DNA from 3 places in the Hymenobacter bucti genome. Region 1 is predicted to be linked to each of the others. Evidence: riboswitches for the same ligand, from Rfam matches in the RefSeq annotation. Region 1 holds a riboswitch; each other region holds the start of a gene.
What was found. A riboswitch is a leader RNA that binds a small molecule or an ion and turns the genes downstream of it on or off. The one in region 1 is predicted to bind cobalamin.

Region 1 (7,255 bases):
TTTAACTGCCTTAAAATCAGGCAGGCTCACCACTACTACCTTGTTAGAAGCATTTACGCAGATGTAGCCGCGCGAGCCTACCACGCCCATGTCCTGCACCACGTCGCCGAGCATCGAGCCCCCGTTGGCGGCGGCGTAAGCATCGGCCGACAATGCCTTGGTGGTTTTGTCGAAGGCGCTCACCGCGCCATCGCCGGCCTGAAACCGGCCTTCGCTGAGAATGTAGACGCTGCTGGTGGTTGGCACCGGGTTATTATTGTTGTCAGGGTCGCAGCTAGCCAGCAGCGTAGCTCCGAACAGGAGCGCGAGCAGAGGTTTCTTCATAAGAAGCAGAAAAGGCCGAACGTCGGCTAAAAAGGGTTAATAAATTGAAAATTAGTTATAAGCAAAGCGTAGGCTGATGCTGTAGGCCCTAGGTGGTGCCGGCCGGGCCGGGTAGCTGTCGTAGGTGCGGTTGAGCAGGTTGGTACTCTGGAGCAGCAGCGTGAGGCTGGTGCGGCCGGGTAGCGGCAGGGTACGGCCCAGCGTGCCGCTCAGCAGCCCCACCGACGGCAAAAAGCTGCTGGCCGAGGCATCGGTATACACGTAGCTCATGAAGGTGTAGGTGGCGCTGCCCAGCCAGCCCCGCCACGCGTGGTCGGTGGTGAAGTTGGCACGGTGTAGCGGTACGTAGGCGAGTTGCACGCCCACGGGGTCGGTATCGACGGCCACGCCCTGGGTTTTTTGGGTTTGGGTGTAGCTGTAGGCCAGGCGCGCGGTCGCTCGGTAGCGCCCTAGGTGTCCGCGCAGGGCCGTGCTGGCCTCGAGGCCTTGGCTGCGCACCTGGCGCAGATTGCGCGGCGAGTAGCTGCCGCCCGCGCCCAGGGGCAGCCACTGCACCCAGTTGTTTACCAGCTGGTAAAAGGCCGTAAGCTCGCTTTCGAGTACCAATCGGGCGCCCGGCGCCACGCGGTGGTGCAGCCCGGCTTCGTAGCCGTGGCCCGATTCGGCCAACAGGTCGGGGTTGCCGCCCGGCCGCCAATAGCGCTCATTCAGAGTGGGGGCGCGGTAGGTGCGGGCGATGCTAGCCTTAAGGGTGAGGCCCGGCCGGTCGGCCGCGGCCAGCGAGTCGGGCGCCGGGGGCCGGTGCAGGTCCCACTCAGCGCCTAGGGTGGGGGTGAGGGGCGCCAGGCCGGCGGGCAGGGCCGCCTGTCGCACATTGGCCGAGAGGCGCAGGCCAGGGCGCGGGTCGTAGCGCAGCAGGCCGAAGGCTGCGGCGCGGTTTTCGGTGATGGGTTCGGCGCCGTAGCCATCGACCACGGCGCCAAAATGCTGGGCCTCGACCCCTAGGCGCAGGCTGGCGCGCGCACCCAGCGGCGCGGTGTACTCGGCCTGACTCTGGGTGGTGCGCACCCGCGAGTTGCTGACCGCGCCTTGGTCAGAGTAATTAATAATGTCCTCAAACCAGGCGCCGCGCACCTGCCACTGCCCGCCGCGCGGCGTGACTTGCCGGTAGCCCAGCACCAGGCGGCGGCTCTGGTCGATTTCGCGGGCGTTGGAGCCGGCCACGCCCGTGCCCTGCTGGATTTCGCGGTCGGCATCGGTCAGCCACACCGCGGCCGTGAGCTCGCCGGCCGTGCCCACCCGCCACGCGATGTCGGGGCTGATGCTCCACTGGTGGCGCAGGGCGGCGTTGCGCATGGTGTAGCGCACCAGGCCACCGGGCTCGCGCACTAGGTAAGGGTAATCGTTCTGGGCCTGGCGGTAGCTGGCGGCCACGCGCACGGCCACGGTAGCGGTGGCGGTGCGGGCCTCCAGGCTGCCGCCGCGCAGGCCAAAGCTGCCTAGGTCGGTTTGCACGCTGCCGCGCAGGCCGGGCCGCCAGTCGGGCTCGGTGCGCAGCACTAGGGCGCCGCCCACGGCGCCGCTGCCGTAGAGCGCGGCGGCCGGCCCCAGCTGCACCGAAAGCTGCGTATTGCCGCTGATGGGCAGCAGCGTCAAGTCATTCTGCCCGAGGGTGGGCAGCCCGATGTTGAGGCCGTTCCAGAGCACGGCGGTGTGCTGGGCCGAGGTGCCCCGTAGCGAGAGCGTGGCCAGCTGCCCCGGCCCGTAGTTCTTGATATACAGCCCCAAGCGCGCCCCCAGCACGTCGGCCGCCGTGCCGCCCCGGTACTGCGCCAGCGCCGCCGAATCAACTTCGAGCCGCTGGCTGCCCACTGCAAAGCGCTCGGGCCGCACGGCGCGCACCTGCGCCTCGGGCAGCCGGTGGCGCCGGCCGCCGAGCGTGTCGGGGCGGGGTCCTAGGGCCTGAGCGTGGCCGCCTAGGGTAGCCAACAGCCCTAGGGTTAACGAAAGGGCATAGCCCGCCGGCCCGCGGCTAGCGCCGGAAAAAATGCGTGATAACGAAGAAAAAACTGACACGAACTAAATTTTCAAGCGAAAATTCAGCTCAAAACCCCGTTGTGAGTCGGCCGAATAAACGGCCAGCCACGCTGAAGCTGAGGCCGGAAACGGCGGTTTTGCCCAGCCTAGGGCCGGGCGCGGACGCGCGCTTCCATTCTCCGCCCGTCCTCCGCGAGCGCTGAACCTGGTAAGTGCCCTGGCAGGTCTCCTGGCTTGCGCTGCCGGGTGGGCGGCCTTCCCGCTGCATTGGCTATCAAGCTGATAGCCGCCGCTGGCAGTGGCGTGGGGTGCCCACCCCGATGTAGCGCGTACAGTTGCGGGGACAGCTCCGGCATTGAACCGGATTCCCTTTTCAACCTCACTCCCTGGAAAGAAAGCTCGGTCACCGTGGCAGTGCAAAGATAGACCGCAGATTTAACGGATTCAACGGATTGCGCGGATACGCCCGCCTGCGGCGGGCGGGCTTACACTCGCTGCGCTGGCTGCTTACGGACTTTGCTGGCGCGAGATGGGTGGCTGGCGGGGTAGGCTGGGGCGTGGGGCTACTCTTGCTGATAATTATTATGTGTTAGCTACTGCTGGTAGCTGTCAGTAGTAGCTACCACATGAGTGCTTTAGTGATAACTATTAGCTGGTGGTAATTAAGTCTCAACCATCAGCCGAGCAGCCCCTAGGCCCGTACACTAGCTCAACTGTATACTCAGCCTAGTCAGCCCGCCGCAGGCGGGCGTATCCGCGCAATCCGTTGAATTCGTTAAATCTGCGATTTTTTGAGAGGCCCGATGTGCTTGCCATTGCCCATGAGCTATTGGGTAAGCACGTGTTTACCCGTATCGACGGCGAGCTGACGGGCGGGCGCATCGTCGAAACCGAGGCGTATCGGCACGAGGGCGACCCGAGTATTACGCTGCACTTGCAGCGCAAGGCCAAGCAGGCGCAGGGGCTCTACCAGCCGGGCGGCACCGCCTACCTCTACACCGTGTACCGGGTACACACGCTCTTCAACATCACCACCTACGATGCCGCGCACCCCGATACGGTACTTATCCGGGCCATCGAGCCGCTCGAAGGCCTCGACGTGATGCTGCGCCGCCGGGGGCTGGCCGTCGTGGCCCGCAACCTCACTGCTGGCCCCGGCGTGCTGAGCCAGGCCCTAGGTCTCACGCCCGCCCTCACCGGCGAATTGGTAGCCGGCCCGCACATCTGGTTTGAGGACCACGAGGAGAAAATTCTACCTGACAACGTCATCGCCAGCTCCCGCGTGGGCCTCGAATATGCGGGCGCCGAGGCCGTGGCCTTGCCCTGGCGCTTCCGCTTGAAGGACAGCAAGTGGACCAGCCCAGCGAAGTAATCAATTAACATTTAACAATTAGCATTTAACAGCTCGTCTGTGCTTCGTTGCTAAGCTGTTAAATGCTAATTGTTAAATGTTAATTGACCAGATGGTGGCGCTCGTCTTTCACGGCGTTGTGGATGTCCCACGGTACCTCGTGCTCGAAGGCGTGGCGGCGCACGGGGCAATCAGGCATGTGGCACAGCGAGCAGGCGGCGTAGGAGCACGGGTCGGCGTGCACAAACATCTCGATTTCGACCGCCGCGAAGCGCGCCCGAATCAGCTCCTCCACCTCGTGAATTTGGGTGTGTACTTTCTCCAAGGAGAAGTAGTACGGTATCTGCATGTGGCAGTCGATGTGCAGGTTAGCACCGTAGCGCTGCACGCGCAGGTTGTGCACGTCAATCCAGGAGGGGCGGCGCAGGCGCTGGAGTTCGGCGATAACTTCGGCCACAGTGGCGGCGTCGCTCTCGTCCATGAGGCCGCCCACGGCGCTGCGCAGCATGCGGTAGCCGTTATACAAAATGAAGGCGCCTAGGGCCAGCGCCGCGCCCGCATCGAAGCGCAGTACGCCCGTGAAGTGCACCAGTACCAGCGCCGCCGACGACACAATGCTCGTGAGCGCGTCGATGTAGAGGTGCTGCCCATCGCCGACCAGCGCCACCGACTGCATCCGGCGCCCGGCCCGCACCAGCCACATGCCTAGGCCAAAGTTGACCACCGCCGTGCTCGCCAGCAGCGCCACGCCCCAGTCGGGCTGCGCTACCGGGTGCGGATGCAGGAAGCTGAGCGTGGCGCTGTAGAGAATAAACGCGCCCGCAATAAAAATCAGCGCGCCTTCGAAGCCCACCGACAAGTACTCGATTTTGCCGTGGCCGTAGGGGTGGTTTTCGTCCTTGGGCAGGTCGGCCAGGTAGAGGCTGTATAGGGCGAAGCCGCTGGTAAACACGTTGATAATGCTTTCGAGCGCATCAGTGAGCACTACCTGCGAGTGGGTGAGCTGGTAGGCGTAGAACTTGGTGAGCACCAGCACCACGCTCACCACCAGCGAGAGCAGACCTAGGCGGCGCTTGAGGCCAGGCGAAGCAGACATAAAAAATGGATTGGGCCCCCAAAGGTCGACACGAAACGGGGCTGGCGGGTGCGGCCGTAAAAGACTCCCAACCGCGGCCGCGTTGCGCTGGTGCCGATGCGGCGCCCTGAGGAGAAAACTTTTTACGCGCTTTCGCGGTATTTAGGGTAGTTTAAAATAATTTTTAGGTTAGTCTAAAAATTCAGCTACTTTTGTTTTAATCTGCTAGTTACTTACGTGTTGTTACCCACTACTACCCCCGTCGATATCTCTACCGAAGCCACCGCTCTCCCCGAGCCGGGCTGGCGCCACGCCCGCCGCGGCACTTCGCTTAGCGAGGTTCACGCCAGCATCGAAATGCCCGCCGCGGGCGCATCGTTCTGGCGCAAGTTTCGGGCCTACTGGGGGCCGGGGCTACTGGTGGCCGTGGGCTATATGGACCCCGGCAACTGGGCCACCGACCTGGCCGGCGGCGCTCGCTTCGGCTACACGCTTTTGAGCGTGGTGCTCATCTCGAACCTGTTTGCGATGCTCTTGCAGCACCTAGCGGCCAAGCTCGGCATCGTGACTGGCCGCGACCTGGCCCAGGCCTGCCGCGACAACTACTCCAAGCCCGTGGCTGTCGGCCTCTGGGTGCTCTGTGAGGTCGCCATTGCGGCCTGCGATTTGGCCGAGGTTATCGGCTCGGCCATCGCGCTCAACCTGCTCTTCGGCTTGCCGCTGCCCTGGGGCGTGGCCATCACCACGCTCGACGTGCTGCTGGTGCTGCTCATGCAAAACAAAGGCTTTAAGCTGATTGAGAGCCTGGTAGCCGGCCTTATCTTCTTGATATTCGCCTGCTTCCTCTACGAAATCATCGCCTCGAAGCCCGACTGGCTAGGCCTGGCCCACGGCCTGGTGCCGCAGCTACAAGTGGTGACGAACCCGGCCATGCTCTACGTCGCTATCGGCATCCTAGGCGCCACCGTGATGCCTCACAATCTCTACCTGCACAGCAGCATCGTGCAGGTGCGCCAGATAGAGCCCACCGAAGCCGGCAAGCGCTCAGCCATCAAGTTTGCCACCATCGACTCCACGGTAGCCCTGTTCCTGGCGTTTTTTGTGAACGCGGCCATCTTGGTCACGGCCGCCGCCGCCTTCCACGGCAAGGGCCACGAAGACGTGGCCGACATTGCCGATGCTCACAAACTGCTGACGCCGGTGCTGGGCGCGGGCGCTGCCAGCGTGGTATTCGCCATCGCGCTGCTGGCCTCAGGCCAAAGCTCGACGCTAACCGGCACTCTAGCCGGCCAGATTGTGATGGAAGGTTTCCTCAATCTGCGCCTCAAGCCCTGGCTGCGCCGCCTCATCACGCGGCTGGTGGCGGTGGTGCCGGCGCTAGTGGTCGCCATTCTGTACGGCGAAAAAGGCACCGGCCAACTGCTGGTTTTCAGCCAGGTAGTGCTGTCGCTGCAACTGTCGTTTGCGGTAGTGCCGCTGGTGCTCTTTACCAGTGACAAAGTCAAAATGGGCGTGTTCGTGAACCGGCCTTGGGTGCGCGTGGTGGCCTGGGCCGTGGCGGGCCTCATCATTGCGCTCAACGTGTTTTTGCTCTGGCAAACGGTGGTGGGGTAATGGCGGCTCGGTGGGCGTGGACCTTACGCGGACCCCACCCCCTAGCCCCCTCCCCTCCGGGAGAGGGGGGACTAGCTTCTAGTTCGAGCTTTTAGAAACTATAGCTAACGGCTAGTCCGCCCTCTCCCGGAGGGGAGGGGGCTAGGGGGTGGGGTTGATGGGCGGCGAGCCTGACAAGTATTTAAACAACTGGTTTCCTCCTTTTTCAAGCGGCTGCAAAGCTGGCTCTGGGCCGCGCCTTGCCCCTAGGTACGGGCTTTTACTACCGGGTATTCTATGAAGCAACTTCTCCTCTGCCTGTTACTTACGCCCCTTCTAGCCCCCGCCCAGGCCCTGCGCGGCCGCGTGCAGGATGCCGCCGGCCGCCCCGTGCCCTACGCCAGCGTGGCGTTGCCCGCGCTGCACCAGGGCACTACCGCCGACGCGGCGGGCGACTTCGCCTTGCCGGACCTGCCCGCCGGGCCGCAGCAGCTGGAAATCAGCGCTGTGGGCTACTTGTTGGCCCGCCCGGCCGTGACGCTGCCGCTCGCCCAGCCTTTGCTGATAAAGCTGGCGGCCAGCGAAAAAGCCCTGGGCGAAGTCGTAGTGACCGGGGTAGGGCGGGCCACCGAAATCCGCCGCTCGCCGGTGCCCATCGCGGCGCTGAGCCAGCGCGAAATCCGCATCAATGCCAGCACCAACGTCATCGACGCGGCCGTGCGGGGCGTGCCGGGGCTGAGCGCCGTGACCACAGGGCCCAACGTGAGTAAGCCCTTCATTCGGGGTCTGGGGTACAACCGCGTGCTGACGCTCTTCAACGGCTTGCGCCAGGAGGGGCAGCAGTGGGGCGACGAGCACGGCATTGAGGTAGATGG
Region 2 (7,255 bases), on a different contig from region 1:
CTCTGCACCCAGCCGTGGCCGGTGAAGGCGAAGCCGTCGAGTAGCTCGCCGAAGTACTCCACCATGTCGTTGCGCTCAAACTCGCCGTGCACCAGCACGTCGAGCCCTAGGTCTTCCTGCCACTGCACCACCTCGGCGGTGGCTTGTTGCAGCGCGGTTTGGTAAGCGGCGTCGGTTAGGTCACCCTTTTTCCAGCGCGCCCGCAGCTGCCGAATGTCCTCGGTCTGCGGAAACGAGCCGATGGTAGTAGTCGGAAATAGCGGCAGTTGCAGCCGCGCCTGCTGCACGATGATGCGCTGCGAAAAGGGGCTCTGGCGGCGGGCATCGGCCTCGGTCAAGGCCGCCGTGCGCTCCTTGATGTGCTGTCGGTGGATGCGCGCCGACTGCCGCCGGCTGGCCAGCGCGGCCTGATTCTGGGCTAGCAGCTCGGCGCTGCCGGGCGCCTGGGTAGACAGCTGGTGCAGGTCGCGCACCTCGCCCAGCTTCTGCTTGGCAAAGGCGAGCCAGGGCTTGATTTCGGGCAACAGTCCAGCTTCGCTGGTTTCTAGGTCGAGGTCGCAGGGGCTGTGCAGCAGCGAGCAACTGGGCGCCAGCAGCACGCGGTCGGGGCCGAGCAGCGCCACGGCCGCCTCAACCAGGGCCAGGGAAGCCTGGTAGTCGTTCTTCCAGATGTTGCGGCCATCGACCACTCCGAGGGAGAGTGAGAGCCAGCTTGGCACCAGCGGCAACACCGCCGCCAGCTGCTCGGGCGCGCGTATCAGGTCGAGATGCAGCGCGTGGATGGGCAGCTTGAGGGCCGTTTCGACATTGTCGCGCAGGCCCTCGAAGTAGGTGGCCACCATTATTTTTAGGCCGGGGCAACGGCGGGCGAGGTGGGCGTAGGCCCGCTGGTAGGCCTCGCGTTCGGCCAGTGTCAGGTCGAGGACCAGGCAGGGCTCGTCGAGCTGCACCCAGGCGGCGCCCTGCTGATGCAGGCGGTTCAGCGCCAGTTCGTACACGGGCAGCAGGCGGCTCAGCAGCTCCAGGCGGTGGAAGCCGCTTTCCTTCTCCTTGCCCAGCAGCAGGTACGAAACCGGACCTAGGAGCACGGGCTTGGCCGCGGCGCCCAGCTGCTGATGGGCCTGGTTAAACTCATTGAAGAGGCGCGTCGAGAACAGCGTAAACTGCTGGTCCTTGGTAAACTCGGGCACCAGGTAGTGGTAGTTGGTATCAAACCACTTGGTCATCTCCAGGGCCGTCAGATCGAGCCCGTCGCGCTGGTAGCCCCGCGCCATGGCGAAGTACAAATCCAGCTCGGTCGTGTCGCGGTTTTGGGTCACCAGCGGCGTGTAGCGAGCCGGAATATTACCCACCAATAGGCTCGTGTCTAGCACCTGGTCGTAGTAGCTGAAGTCGTGGCACGGTATCAGGTCGAGGCCGGCTTCTTGTTGCAGCTGCCAGTTTTGGGCCCGGATGCGGGCGCCCACTTGGTGCAGTTCGGCGGCGCTGAGTGTGCCGGCCCAGTATTTTTCGCTAGCCTTCTTTAGTTCGCGCTGGCTACCAATGCGCGGGTAGCCTAGGTTGTGCGTAAGCATAAAAGCTTGGGGGTTAGAATGATGAAAATCATTCTCCGCAAGGGGCGCCTGCCCCCGCGCCCTGCCGCAGTTGTGCCAGCCAAGCCGAACCACGGTGCGAATAAGGCGTGCGCACGCCCGCTGGCCCCGGGGCGGCGTCCCGCCCGGCCAGTTCACACCGCAATTCAATCAGCCAGACTACCGCCCCAGTTCGCGAGGGCCTTCGTCTAAAGTCGTAGGTAGGCAAGTCTCCTGGCTTGTACCATTATAGTCCTCCTTCTCACCCAACCGGGCAATGGAAATAAACTGACTATAACTTGCTGCGGTACTTACAGTTGCGCGACAGCCCGTGATTCTCACACGGTTCCTTATTAATCTCGGTATTACCCGAAAACCTTCCTACGGCAATTGAATATTGCAAAGAATCTGGCGTGAAGATACACGCCGCCCCCAATGGCGACCGCGCCGGGTTCTCGCCAAGCGGTAAAAACCGAGGAAAATATGGTACGAAAGCCGGGCGCACTACCGCAATCTGGTAACCCACCCAGTACTTTGCGAGCGCCGCCCGGCGTTGCGCCGGCTGCCCAATAACCTTCTTCTTAACTCGTTTTTCGCTCATGGACGCCCCTTGCCAACATTTGCAGGCTCTCGACTTGCACCACCTCAAACGCGATACTCACCACGTGTGCCCCGAGTGCGTGGCCCTGGGCGATACCTGGGTACACCTGCGCATTTGCCAGGAGTGCGGCCACGTGGGCTGCTGCGACGACTCGAAGAACAAGCACGCTACCAAGCACTTCCACGCTACCCAGCACCCCGTTATTACCTCAGCCCAGCCCGGCGAGCGCTGGGCCTGGTGCTACCCCCACGAGGCGTTTATGGAATATTGAGATGGATTTTGGTGGGTAGGGTCGGCAAAATGGCGGTCATCATTAGAGCGGGCCGTTAACAAAATGCTAGTCAACTAGCAGGTAGGTTGCTGACCAGTTATAAGCTAAAGACCACCCGTGGACAAAACAGTTCGCGGGTGGTCTTTAGCTCAAAAAGGCGCCATTAAAAGGCTGGTGGGGCTGGTGGTGCTAGTTGTCGCCGCGCTGCGACCCGTACTGCTTTATCATCTGCTCTTCCTGCACCACGTGGCTGGCCGCGAACTGCTTGCGCTGCTCCTCAGTGCGCTCGGTGCCGAGACTTTCCAGCTGCTTTTTAAGCTCCGTGGCCGGCAAATCGGCGCCGTACACCGGCGTGCCGGGCTGCTGCCGCCACGACTCGTGCAGGCTGCCGTTGTCGACGGCGTCGAAGCCCAGCTCCTCTACCAGCGCCATCACCTTTTGCTTGGCGGCGGCATCGTCGCCGGCCACCGGTAGGCCCACGCGGCCGGGTGTACCCGCGGGTTTGCCACTGCTTTCAAGGCTCGTAAAGGCGATGTTGTTGAACACTTTCACTACGGGGCGGCCTAGGTGCTGTTGCACCCACTCGCTCTCAGTAAGGTCGCCCTGCTCAAGCTCCGGAAGCTGGCCATCGCGCAGCAAGGGGTAGTAGTTGCTCGTGTCAACAACCGGCACGCTGGCGGGCACGCCGTCGAACAAGTCTTTGGGCAGCTTGGGAATGCTTTTTAGCGGAATAGTTACAATGATGATTTCCCCGCTGCGGGCGGCTTCGTGGGCCGTGACGGCGATAGCCCCCGTTTTTGCAGCCAGGTCCGCCAGCGTTTCCGGGCCGCGCGAGTTGGCGATGGCTACGGTGTGGCCCAGCTTGGTAAGGCGGCCGGCGAGGGTGCCGCCAATGTAGCCGGCACCAATGATTCCTATTTTCATCTTCTTAAGTTCACGTTAAAGAAAGGGTGATGCCGCCGCCTAGGGTAGCTGCGAGTAGCTAAACAGCCGCGGGCGCCAATTGCTTTCTTTGGGTACCTGGGTCAGTTCAGCACAGCTGCTTTCTCCTTTAGCACGAGCTACTTGGTGCGGTTTGTGGCGGCTTTTAGCGGCCTGCTTAGGTGCGGGGCAGCTCCCGGCCTGACCTAGGGCGGGGTGGGGTCACTGGGTTATCCGCCAGGCCGCCTAGGGCACTGGCTTGGCCGAGGAAGTGGCGCCGAATGCTTCGGCCAGGGCCGGGCTGGGCAAGCTGTTCCTTGATTTGGTTAGAACTGCTGGTAATCAAGAACTCATCCGAAAAAATTTACCCTGAAAGTAAATCCAGCCGCCCGGCGCCTTACGTAAGTACGAATCAGTGATACCTGTTATAGTTAGCTAGTTAATAAGTTATGCCCATTTTATTCCTTTCCTGCTATCGATTACACGCTACTCCTCATGACGTTGACCCCTACCTTTCTGCTGCCGGCCAATGAGACTGAACGTCTACAAACCCTGCATGCTTACGACGTGCTGCACTCGTTGCAAGAGCCGCTCTTTACCGACATTGCCGAGCTAACGGCCACGCTCTTCAACGTGCCCATTTCGCTGATTGCCCTCGTGGGCGCCGACGAAGTGCAGTACAAAGCTGTGCACGGCCTGCCGGGCCTGCGGAGCCAGCCGCGCGTTGAGGCCATTTGCGCGCTGGCCGTTAAGGAAGAGCAGGTGGTGGTGTTTACGGACTTAGTGCACAGCCACGCCCTCACCCCCGAAGCCGATAAGGCCGCCCGGGCGAAGGGCCTGCGCTTTTACGCCGGGGCGCCCATCTGCGTAGCCGGCGGGTACTGTCTGGGTACGCTTTGCCTCATCGACCGGCAGCCGCGGGTTTTTAGTGCCCCCGAGCAGCGGGTGCTGGAGCAGCACGCGCAAGTAGTAGCGTGGCTTATCGAGATTCGGCGGCATTGCCTGGCCAACCGCGCCCAAGGCCACGACGACTGGGTGGCGGTGCGCACCGAGCTGGCCTGGGAAGTGAAGGCGCTGATAGCGCTGGTGCGGTACATGGCCACCTACTCCGGTACGCACGCGCCTGTGCCCACCGACGTGCTGGAGCTGGTGGGCCGCCGGCTCAGCGACCTGCGTTGGAAACTAGCTGACTACTACCCCGGTGCGCTGTAGCGCGCCGCGCCGCCCCCAGCCGGAAGCTGCTTCACTACGCAGGGCCTGCCCCGATACCTAGGCCGGTATCAGGGCAGGCCCTCGGCGTGTGGGGCCGCCGCGGCGGCGGCTCGCAACAAGTGGGAGCGCTATCTTCACGGTAAAGGAGGCGAGGGCGGCTGGCAATTTTGGAAAGAGAAAGCCCGGCGCCCGCCCGGCTTCCCTCTTTGCCCGATAGCTTATGCAAGTTTCTTCTAGTAGCTGGCGCCAGGCCGTGGCCGTGGTTGCGGCCACACTGCTCGGCAGCGCCCGCGCGCGGGCCGCGCCCGCGCTGCCCACCGTGAACCTAGTAGCCGACTTTGGCGCCGTCGGCGACGGCAAGGCCGATGACCACCCGGCTTTTAGCAAGGCCGAGGCCTACCTCAACGCCCACCCAGCCGGGGCCAAGCTCATCATTCCCCGCGGCACGTACCTGGTGGGGCGGCAAGGCAGCGGGGGCACGCCCGGCGTGAACGGATACTACCACGGTGATGACGTGCTGGAGCTGACCCAGTGCCGCAACGTCACGATTGAGGGCCAGGGCAAGGCCGTGCTAAAGTTTCGGGCGGGCCTAAAGTTCGGGCATTTTAAGGGGGAGTACTGGACGCCGGGCTACGGCATTCACCTGCGCAACTGCACGGGCGTGGCCATTACCAACCTCACTATTGAGGGCAACAGCGATAACTACTACCTAGGCAGCGGCCCGGCCGAGACGGGCGCCAACCAGCAGATGGAAGGCGACAACGACGGTATTTACGTCGATGGCACGCGCAACGTAACCCTCACCAAGGTGAACGCCCGGCACATGGGCCGCGACGGCATCATGCTCAAGTTTGCCGACGGCGCCTACCCCAAGGGCGCGGCGCCCGCCAACCTGACGATGACCGACTGCGCCTTTGAGTACAACGGCCGGGACGGGTTTTCGTGGGTGGCCGGGGCGGGTGTGCGGGCTACCAACTGCCGGTTCAACCACCAGGGGCAGGGCACAATTCGGGCGGGCCTGCGGGCCGGCATCGACATCGAACCCGAAGGCGGTAACTACCTCTGGAACGGCATTTTCACCAATTGCCAGTTCGTTAATAACTTACAGACCGGCGTGCTGGCCGACGCCAACCCCAGCAGTGCGCCTGACCAGGCCCGGGCCATTCAGTTTGTGGGCTGCACCATCAGCGGTAATTTTCAGCCGGGCCGGGGCACCGGCCCCGCCATCGTGGCTAAGTGGCCCAGCCTTTCCTTTAGCAAGTGCACGGTGTATGGCGAGCTGCGCAACGCCTACAACGCGCCCGACGACCAGTCGGCCGTCAAGTTCGCGGCCTGCGCCTTCACCGATGCGCCGCTCAATGGGCAGGCCACCACGGAAACGGCCTTGGTGCAGCTTTACCACGCGGGCAATCGGATGCAGTTCGAGCAGTGCGACTTTACGGTGCGCGCGTACACCCACTGCTTTACCCAAATCGACAACCTAGGCAACCCGCCCAGCCAGAACATTCGCTTCAAAAGCTGCCGCTTCCACACGGCCTATACTCAGCCGCTCACGCCCAACATGCCCCAGGTGCGGGCCAAGGCCACGACCGTCACGTTTGAGGGCAACTGCCAGTTTCTGAGCGACGCCGCCCCCGGGCCGCGGCGCTCGCGCAAGGCGAGCGCCGTGCACCTCGAAACGCCGATTTACAGCTTCTGGCCGGCCCAGGTGGCGGGCACGCTCAGCCTGAGCGGCGGCCCCGACCTGCGCTACATGGTAGACAGCAACGAGCTGACCGTGAAGGCCGGCTCGGTATTGACCATCAATGACCGCAACGAGCTGATAGTGTACACCGGCGGCAGCCTGCGCGTGGAAAAAGGCGCCACGCTCATTGTGAATGCGGGCGGTGAGCTCACCACCATCGGCGGCGGCGTGGTGCACCTCGATGGCACGCTAGTGGTGAAATCGGGCGGCTTCATCTGCGGCGACTGGGGCACGCCCATCCACGTGGGCCCCGGCGGCCGCCTTCAGTACGACCCGGGCGCTAACCTGCGCACCGACCCGCTGCGCTACCCCGACAATGAGCGCAACTGCCAGGGCACGCCGCCCGCCCCGGTAGCCGCCAAAGGGCCGTAGCTCAGGGGCGGCCCACCGGGCGCCCCTAGGGCAGTTTTACTCCTGATTCTTTACTGATGCAGACGGGCGCCCAAACCCGCTTTGGCAGGGCCGATGCCCGCGTTGCTTGTTCTTTCTCTTCTTCCGAATTTATGAAATATTTTGCTTTAGCCGCCCGGCGCGCGGGCCTAGTGCTGGGGGCCGCCTGGGGCGCCGCCTCGCTGCTGGCCGCGCCGGCCGCCGCCCAAGCCTTTGCCAAAGGCGCCGACGTGGGCTGGCTCCAGCAGATGGAGGCCACCGGCTACGTGTTCTACAACGAAAAAGGCGTGGCCCAGGACTGCTTTTCGATATTGAAAGCCCAAGGCATCAATTCTATACGCCTGCGGGTGTTTGTGAATCCGTCTGATGACAAGGCCAGCGGGCACTGCAGCCCCGCCGAGGTGGTGGTGATGGCCAAGCGGGCGCACGACCTAGGGTTCCGGGTCATGATTGACTTTCACTACAGCGACACCTGGGCCGACCCCGGCAAGCAGGCTAAGCCTGCCGCCTGGGCCAGCCACCCCTTTGCGCAGCTGCTGGCCGAT
Region 3 (7,255 bases), on a different contig from region 1:
CGCGAGCTGCTGGTTATTAACTAGGCTAGATAACGGTCGTCATGCTGAGCTTGTCGAAGCATCTTGCGTGACGCAGTAACTTTTTACGTTAACAACGAAGCGGTAGAGATGCTTCGACAAGCTCAGCATGACAGACGGCTTTGACCGTCTTATACCATTCACTTTCAAATTCCCAACCAACCCCTACCATGGCCTCTCGCATTCGCACCCTCGAAGAATATAACGCCGCCTACCAGCAGGCCGCGGAGCACCCCGATATGTACTGGGGCAACGTGGCCGAAGAATTTACCTGGCGTAAAAAATGGGACACCGTGCGCGGCGGCGAGTTTTCGCCGGCCGGCACCAGCACCTGGTTCGACGGGGCCACGCTCAACATCACCGAGAACTGCCTCGACCGCCACCTCGCCACCCGCGCCAACAAGCTGGCCATCATTTTCGAGCCCAACGACCCTAAGGACCGCCACATCCGCCTGACCTACCGCGAGCTGCACGAGCAGGTGTGCCAGATGGCCAACGTGCTGCTCAACAACGGGGTGCAGAAGGGTGAGCGCGTCGTTATCTACATGCCCATGATACCCGAGCTGGCCGTGACGGTGCTGGCCTGCGCCCGCATTGGGGCGGTGCACTCGGTGGTGTTTGCGGGCTTCTCGGCCTCGGCCATTGCCGACCGCGTGAACGACGCCGACGCCACCTTCGTGGTCACGGCCGACGGCCTGAACCGCGGTGCCAAGCAAATACCCGTGAAAGGCGTGGTCGACGACGCCCTCCAAACCTGCCCCGGCGTGCGCGGCGTGCTGGTGATAGAGCACACCGGCTGGCCGGTGATTATGCAGGAAGGCCGTGATATCTGGTTTCACGACGAGGTGCGGGGCGTGGCCAAAGCCTGCCCGGCCGTCGAAATGAAGGCTGAGGACCCGCTCTTCATCCTCTACACCAGCGGCAGCACCGGCAAGCCTAAGGGCGTGGTGCACAGCACCGCCGGCTACATGGTATGGGCGCAGTACACGTTCCAAAACGTGTTTCAGGTGGAGGAAAACGACATTTACTGGTGCACCGCCGACATTGGCTGGGTGACCGGCCACACCTATTTGCTCTACGGGCCGCTGCTGAGCGGTAGCACCTCACTCATGTTCGAGGGCGTGCCGACCTACCCCTCGCCGGGCCGGTTTTGGGAGGTCATCGACAAGCACCACGTCTCGATTTTCTACACCGCGCCCACGGCCATCCGCTCGCTCATGGCGTACCCCCTCGACCACGTGCTGGCCTACTCGCTCAGCAGCTTGCGCGTCCTAGGGTCGGTGGGCGAGCCCATCAACGAAGAAGCCTGGCACTGGTACCACCAGCACGTGGGCAAGGGCCGCTGCCCCATCGTGGACACGTGGTGGCAGACCGAAACCGGCGGCATCATGATTTCGGCCCTGGCCGGCATCACGCCCAGCGTGCCCGCCCGCGCCGGCCTGCCGCTGCCCGGCGTGCAGCCCGTGCTGCTGGCCCAGGATGGCAGCGAGCTGGAAGGCAACGACCAGGAAGGTTACCTGGCCATTAAGGCGAGCTGGCCGGGCGTCATCCGCACCACCTGGGGCGACCACGAGCGCGCTCGCCAAACGTACTTCCAACCCTACCCCGGCTACTACTTCACCGGCGACGGCGCCCGCCGCGACGAGGCGGGCCTGTACCGCATCATCGGCCGCGTCGATGACGTGATTAACGTGAGTGGCCACCGCTTCGGCACCGCCGAAATCGAGAGCGCCATCAACGAAAGCCCCGACGTGGTGGAAAGCGCCGTAGTCGGCTACCCTCACGACGTGAAGGGCCAGGGCATCTACGCTTACGTCATTTGCCGCAATGGCCTGCCCGACAACGACCTCGACCGCCAGCGCGTGGAAGGCAGCATCATCGAGTCGGTGGTGGCCCACATCGGCCGCATCGCCAAGCCCGATAAGATACAGCTGGTGAGCGGCTTGCCCAAAACCCGCTCGGGCAAAATCATGCGCCGTATCCTGCGCAAGGTAGCCGAGGGCGAAACCACGAACCTAGGCGACACCACCACGCTGCTCGACCCGCTGGTAGTGGAAGAGATTGTGGCGGGCAAGAAATAAGCCCTGATTTAAATTCAAGAACGCCGCCCGGACTCCGGGCGGCGTTCTTACTTTTGGCACAATCGATTTACTTCCCCGCCACCCCATGAGTGTAGATTCCCTCTTTCGCCTCGACGGCAAAATCGCCTTAGTCACTGGCAGCAACCGCGGCATCGGCCAGGGCATGGCCCTAGGTCTCGCGGAGGCGGGCGCCGACATCATTGGCGTATCGGCCACGATGGCCGCCGATGGTGGCGAAACCGGCCGACAGGTGCGCGCCCTAGGTCGGCAATTCCACGCCTATCAGGCCGATTTCAGTCAGCGCGCCAGCGCCGACGCCTTTACCGAAAAGGTGCTGGCTGACTTTGCGCAGATTGATATTTTAGTAAATAACGCGGGCACCATTCGCCGCGCGCCCGCCGCCGAGCATTCCGATGAGGATTGGGACAACGTGCTGGCTATCAACCTAGACTCACCCTTTCGACTGGCCCGCGCCATCGGCGGCCGAATGCTCAAGCAGGGCTCGGGCAAAATTATTTTTACGGCTTCGCTGCTCACCTTCCAGGGTGGTATCAATGTGCCGGGCTACGCGGCTAGCAAGGGCGCCATCGGCTCGGTAGTGAAGGCCTTGGCTAACGAGTGGGCCGGCAAAGGCGTGAACGTGAACGGTATCGCACCCGGCTACATCGCCACCGACAACACTGAGGCTCTCCGCAACGACCCCGACCGTTCGGCCAGCATCCTAGGTCGCATTCCGGCCGGCCGCTGGGGCGAAGCTGCCGACTTCAAAGGCCCGGTAGTGTTCCTGTCTTCCGAGGCCGGCGCCTACGTGCACGGCACCATCCTCACCGTAGACGGCGGCTGGATGGGCCGCTAAGCCTAAAGTAGCCACCAGCACCAGCACCAGCACGCGCGGCCCCATCTCACTAAAAGTAAAATTCTCCTTACCAAGAGCCAGTCAGCCCGCCGCAGGCGGGCGTATCTGCGAAATCCGTTAAATCCGCTAAATCTGCGATTTATGAAACAACGCTTTGCCATTGGCCCCCGCGAAACCGCCGGCCTGAATACCACCGGTTTGCGCGAGCATTTTCTGATTGAGAATATCTTCACGCCCGGCGCCATCGAGCTGACCTACACCCACTACGACCGCATGATAGTGGGCGGCGCCATGCCCACCGAGGCCAGCCTGCCGCTGCCCAACCCCGATAATCTCAAGGCTAATTTCTTTCTGGAGCGCCGCGAGCTGGGCGCCCTCAACGTGGGCGGCGCGGGCCAGATTGTGGTCGATGGCACCACCTACGACCTAGGTAACCAGGACTGCCTCTACGTGGGCAAGGGCAGCAAGGAGGTCGAATTTAAAAGCCTGAACGCGGCCGAGCCGGCCAAATTTTACCTGCTTTCGGCGCCCGCGCACAAGGAATATCCTACCACCCGCCGCACCCAGGCCGAGGCCACGCCCGTGCAAATGGGCGCGATGGAAACCGCCAACGAGCGCACCATCTACAAGTACATCTTCAACGAAGGCCTCGCCAGCTGCCAGCTCGTGATGGGACTCACCCAGCTCAAGCCCGGCTCGGTCTGGAATACCATGCCTTCGCACGTGCACGACCGCCGCATGGAGGCGTACCTGTACTTTAACATGAACAACGGCCAGCGCATCCTGCACATGCTGGGCGAGCCCCAGGAAACGCGCCCGCTGTGGGTGAGCAACGAGCAGGCCATTCTGTCGCCGCCGTGGTCTATCCACACCGGCTGCGGCTCGGCGGCCTACGCCTTCATCTGGGGCATGGCGGGTGAGAATTTGGAATATACCGACATGGACCAAGTGGCGCTGGCCGATTTACGGTAGGGCGTGTACCGTGAACGCTGCGCGTCCGCGAGTCAACTGGCTACCCACGTGCGGACGCGTAGCGTCCACGGCACAGCACCAACGCCTACTTTTCTGCTTCGCACCAGCAGAGGGGTAGGCGTTGGTGCTGGCTACCTAGGCTTGCCAGTAGCAAAAACCCGACGCAGCAATTGTCCAGTACCTTTGCTCGCGGAATGGTAGCCGGCCTGGGGTAACACCTAGGCGGGTTTTAAAAGGGAAGCCGGTGCGAGTCCGGCGCAGTCTCCGCTGCTGTAACCCCGCGCACCAAGCCGGCCGAAAAGTAGTGCCACTGAGCTGCCCGGCAGCTTGGGAAGGCCTCGGCCGGTGGGGAAGCCAGAAGACCTGCCACGCCACTTCACCGCCACAGCTTTCGGCAGAAAGGCTCGCCCATGACTCATGCTTTTGCGCCTGGCCGGTTGGGTCGAGGCCGCTTTTTTTCTTCGCTTCACGCGGGCTTGCTACTGGCTGGCTTGGTGCTGGCGAGTACCCTAGGGGCCGCTGGCCAGGCGGCCGCATCGCGTGCTGTGCCGCAACGGGCTGGGGCCACGCCGCAGGTGTTGGCACGCACCACAGTGCGCTACGCCAAGGGCTTCACTATTCAGTACTTGCCCGGGTATAAGGTGCTGACCATCCTCAGCCCCTCGGGCCAGCAGACCACGGCTACGCGCTACGCGCTGGTGCCGCGCGGCCGGGCGCACCCGGCTGGTTTTGTGGCCAGCCAGGTTATCGAAACGCCCATTCGCAGCCTGGTGGGGCTGTCGTCGCTGCACGTGGCGCTGGCCGATTTCCTAGGTGCCAGCGACGTGCTGGTGGGGCTCGGGAGCCTGCAATACGTGTCGGCCGTGCCGGTGCGGCAGCGCATAGCGCAGGGCAAAATTTTTGCCGTGGGCGATGGCCGCGAGCTGAATAATGAGCTACTTATCGCGCATCAGCCCGACCTGGTAATGGCTACCGGCTGGCCCGGCGAGGGCTTGCGCAAATACCAAACCCTACAGCAGGCCGGCATCCCGGTGCTGCTCAACTCGGAGTGGGTCGAAACGACCCCCCTGGGCCGCGCTGAGTGGGTGAAAGTGCTGGCTGCCCTGCTCGACAAAGAGGCACTGGCCAACCAGAAATTCGACCAAATAGCCCGCGAATACGAGCGCCTGGCCGCGCTGGTCCGCCAGCAAACCAAGCGTCCGCAGGTCATTGTCAATCTGCCGTTTAAGGATACGTGGTACGTGCCTGAAGCCGGCAATTATATGACGCAGTTTTTGCGCGATGCGGGCGGCGCCTACCACTGGGCCGGCGTGAAGGCCACCGGTAGCCTGCCCCTCACGGTGGAAGCCGTGGCGCCCGTGGCCCTCACCGCCGATTACTGGCTACACACCGGCACCCTCACGACCAAGGCTGCCGTGGTGACCCAGGATGCGCGCTTCGCCGCGTTTCGCCCCTTCAAAACCGGCCAGCTCTACAACAACAACCGCCGCACCAACGCCCAGGGCTCCAACGACTACTGGGAATCGGGCGCAGTGCGGCCCGACCTGGTACTCGGCGATTTAATCCAAATACTGCACCCGGCGCTGCTGCCCGGCCGGCAGCTTTATTATTACCAAAAGCTAAAGTGAGTACCTCCCCTCGACCCTTGCCGGTGGCGGGCGCGGCCCGGCGCCCGGCCGCCTGGCTGCTCGGCCTAGCCGGGCTGCTGGTCGGGTGCTTCGTGCTCGATATTGCCCTAGGGTCGGTGCGGATTCCGCCGGCGGCGGTGGTACGCATCCTCTTCGCCCGCGCCGCCGAGCCGGGCCCCTGGACGTTTATCGTCAACCAGATTCGGCTGCCCAAGGCCTTGACAGCCGTGCTGGTGGGCAGCGGCTTGGCGGTGAGCGGCTTGCAAATGCAGACGTTGTTTCGCAACCCCCTGGCTAGTCCGTCGGTGCTGGGTATTTCGGCGGGGGCGGGCCTGGGCGTGGCGGCCCTGCTGCTGGCGGGCGGCAGCGCGGCGAGCGTCTACGTCATCCGGCAGCTGGGGCTGGGCGGCAGCTGGGCACTGGTGGCGGCCGCCACCGCTGGCGCGGGGCTCATAATGGCCTTGGTGCTGGGCCTCTCGGCCCGCGTGCGCGACAACGTGGTGATGCTCATCGTGGGCATGATGATAAGCAGCTTGTCGGTGGCCATCGTAAGCTTGTGGCAATACTTCAGCGCCCCCGAGCAAATTCAGGAGTACCTGCTCTGGACGTTTGGCTCCCTAGGGGGCGTGGTGGGGCCGCAGTTGGCGGTGCTGGCGCTGGCCGTGGGGGCGGGGCTGCTGCTGGCCTTTGCCTCGGCCAAGCCGCTGAATGCGCTGCTGCTGGGCGAAAATTACGCCCGCAGCCTGGGCCTCACGGTGGGCCGCTCGCGTACGCTCACCATTGCCAGCACGAGCCTGCTGGCGGGCAGCATCACGGCCTTTTGCGGGCCGATTGGCTTCATCGGTATCGCGGTGCCGCACCTGGTGCGCGGCCTGCTCGGCACTGCCGACCACCGAATTTTGCTGCCCGCCGCCTGCTTGGCTGGCGCGGCTCTCATGCTGCTCTGCGACTGCCTCACGCAGCTGCCCGGCAGCCAAGCAGCGCTGCCGGTGAGCATCGTAACCTCGCTGCTGGGGGCGCCGGTGGTGCTGTGGGTGGTACTGCGCCGCAAAGGAATGCGGGTGTGAGGGCGGGAATTGAGTGCGGTCAGGCTTCCCTGCGTTCAGCATGACAGATGTAGCTTTCGTTAATAGAACCGCAAAAATCGTTTGTCATTGCGAGCAAAGCGAAGCAATCGCATTAGGACGAGCCGCTCAGGGGGGATTACTTCGCTCGCAATGACAAACGATTTTTGCATAAGTCCTATATGACCGAAAACGATAACTTGTCTGTTTCCCCGCACGAATACGCTGCTCCCCTTCTCACGTCGAAAGACCTGACCATCGGTTACCGTACCAGCGGCCGGGCGACCAAAGTCATCGCCGGTCCCTTATCGCTGGCCCTGCGCCCCGGCGAATTGGTATGCCTGCTGGGACCCAACGGGGCCGGCAAATCGACGCTCATGCGGACGCTGGCCGGCTTGCAGCCGCCGCTGGCCGGCCGCCTCGACCTGGGTGGCACGCCGCTAACTGACCTAGGCGCGGCGGCGCGGGCTCGGCAGCTCAGCATCGTGCTCACCGACCGGGTGGAGGCTAGTGGCCTCACTGTATTGGAATTAGTGCGCCTAGGCCGCCACCCGCATACCGGCTGGCTGGGCAGCCTCTCAGCCCATGATGAGGCCCAGGTGCAGGCCGCCCTGGCGGCCACTGGCACTGCGGCAT

Region 2: linked by a shared signal. The riboswitch ahead of metE (5-methyltetrahydropteroyltriglutamate--homocysteine S-methyltransferase) and the one ahead of ACFSDX_RS02325 (TonB-dependent receptor) in region 1 are both predicted to bind cobalamin.
Region 3: linked by a shared signal. The riboswitch ahead of ACFSDX_RS21665 (ABC transporter substrate-binding protein) and the one ahead of ACFSDX_RS02325 (TonB-dependent receptor) in region 1 are both predicted to bind cobalamin.

The regions. Positions count from the first base shown of each region.
Region 1 covers NZ_JBHUFD010000001.1:586,804-594,058, forward strand. The annotation lists gene ACFSDX_RS02320 (YncE family protein) at 1-324, opposite strand, end outside; gene ACFSDX_RS02325 (TonB-dependent receptor) at 376-2,400, opposite strand; cobalamin riboswitch at 2,564-2,787, opposite strand; gene ACFSDX_RS02330 (DNA-3-methyladenine glycosylase) at 3,128-3,733, shown strand; gene ACFSDX_RS02335 (cation diffusion facilitator family transporter) at 3,813-4,808, opposite strand; gene ACFSDX_RS02340 (Nramp family divalent metal transporter) at 5,028-6,401, shown strand; gene ACFSDX_RS02345 (TonB-dependent receptor) at 6,678-7,255, shown strand, end outside.
Region 2 covers NZ_JBHUFD010000003.1:523,958-531,212, forward strand. The annotation lists gene metE (5-methyltetrahydropteroyltriglutamate--homocysteine S-methyltransferase) at 1-1,574, opposite strand, end outside; cobalamin riboswitch at 1,779-1,967, opposite strand; gene ACFSDX_RS09835 (UBP-type zinc finger domain-containing protein) at 2,171-2,443, shown strand; gene ACFSDX_RS09840 (NADPH-dependent F420 reductase) at 2,633-3,367, opposite strand; gene ACFSDX_RS09845 (GAF domain-containing protein) at 3,860-4,576, shown strand; gene ACFSDX_RS09850 (right-handed parallel beta-helix repeat-containing protein) at 4,797-6,692, shown strand; gene ACFSDX_RS09855 (glycoside hydrolase family 53 protein) at 6,824-7,255, shown strand, end outside.
Region 3 covers NZ_JBHUFD010000018.1:575,341-582,595, forward strand. The annotation lists gene ACFSDX_RS21645 (response regulator transcription factor) at 1-24, shown strand, start outside; gene acs (acetate--CoA ligase) at 189-2,099, shown strand; gene ACFSDX_RS21655 (SDR family NAD(P)-dependent oxidoreductase) at 2,185-2,955, shown strand; gene kduI (5-dehydro-4-deoxy-D-glucuronate isomerase) at 3,097-3,927, shown strand; cobalamin riboswitch at 4,106-4,312, shown strand; gene ACFSDX_RS21665 (ABC transporter substrate-binding protein) at 4,404-5,555, shown strand; gene ACFSDX_RS21670 (iron chelate uptake ABC transporter family permease subunit) at 5,552-6,622, shown strand; gene ACFSDX_RS21675 (ABC transporter ATP-binding protein) at 6,802-7,255, shown strand, end outside.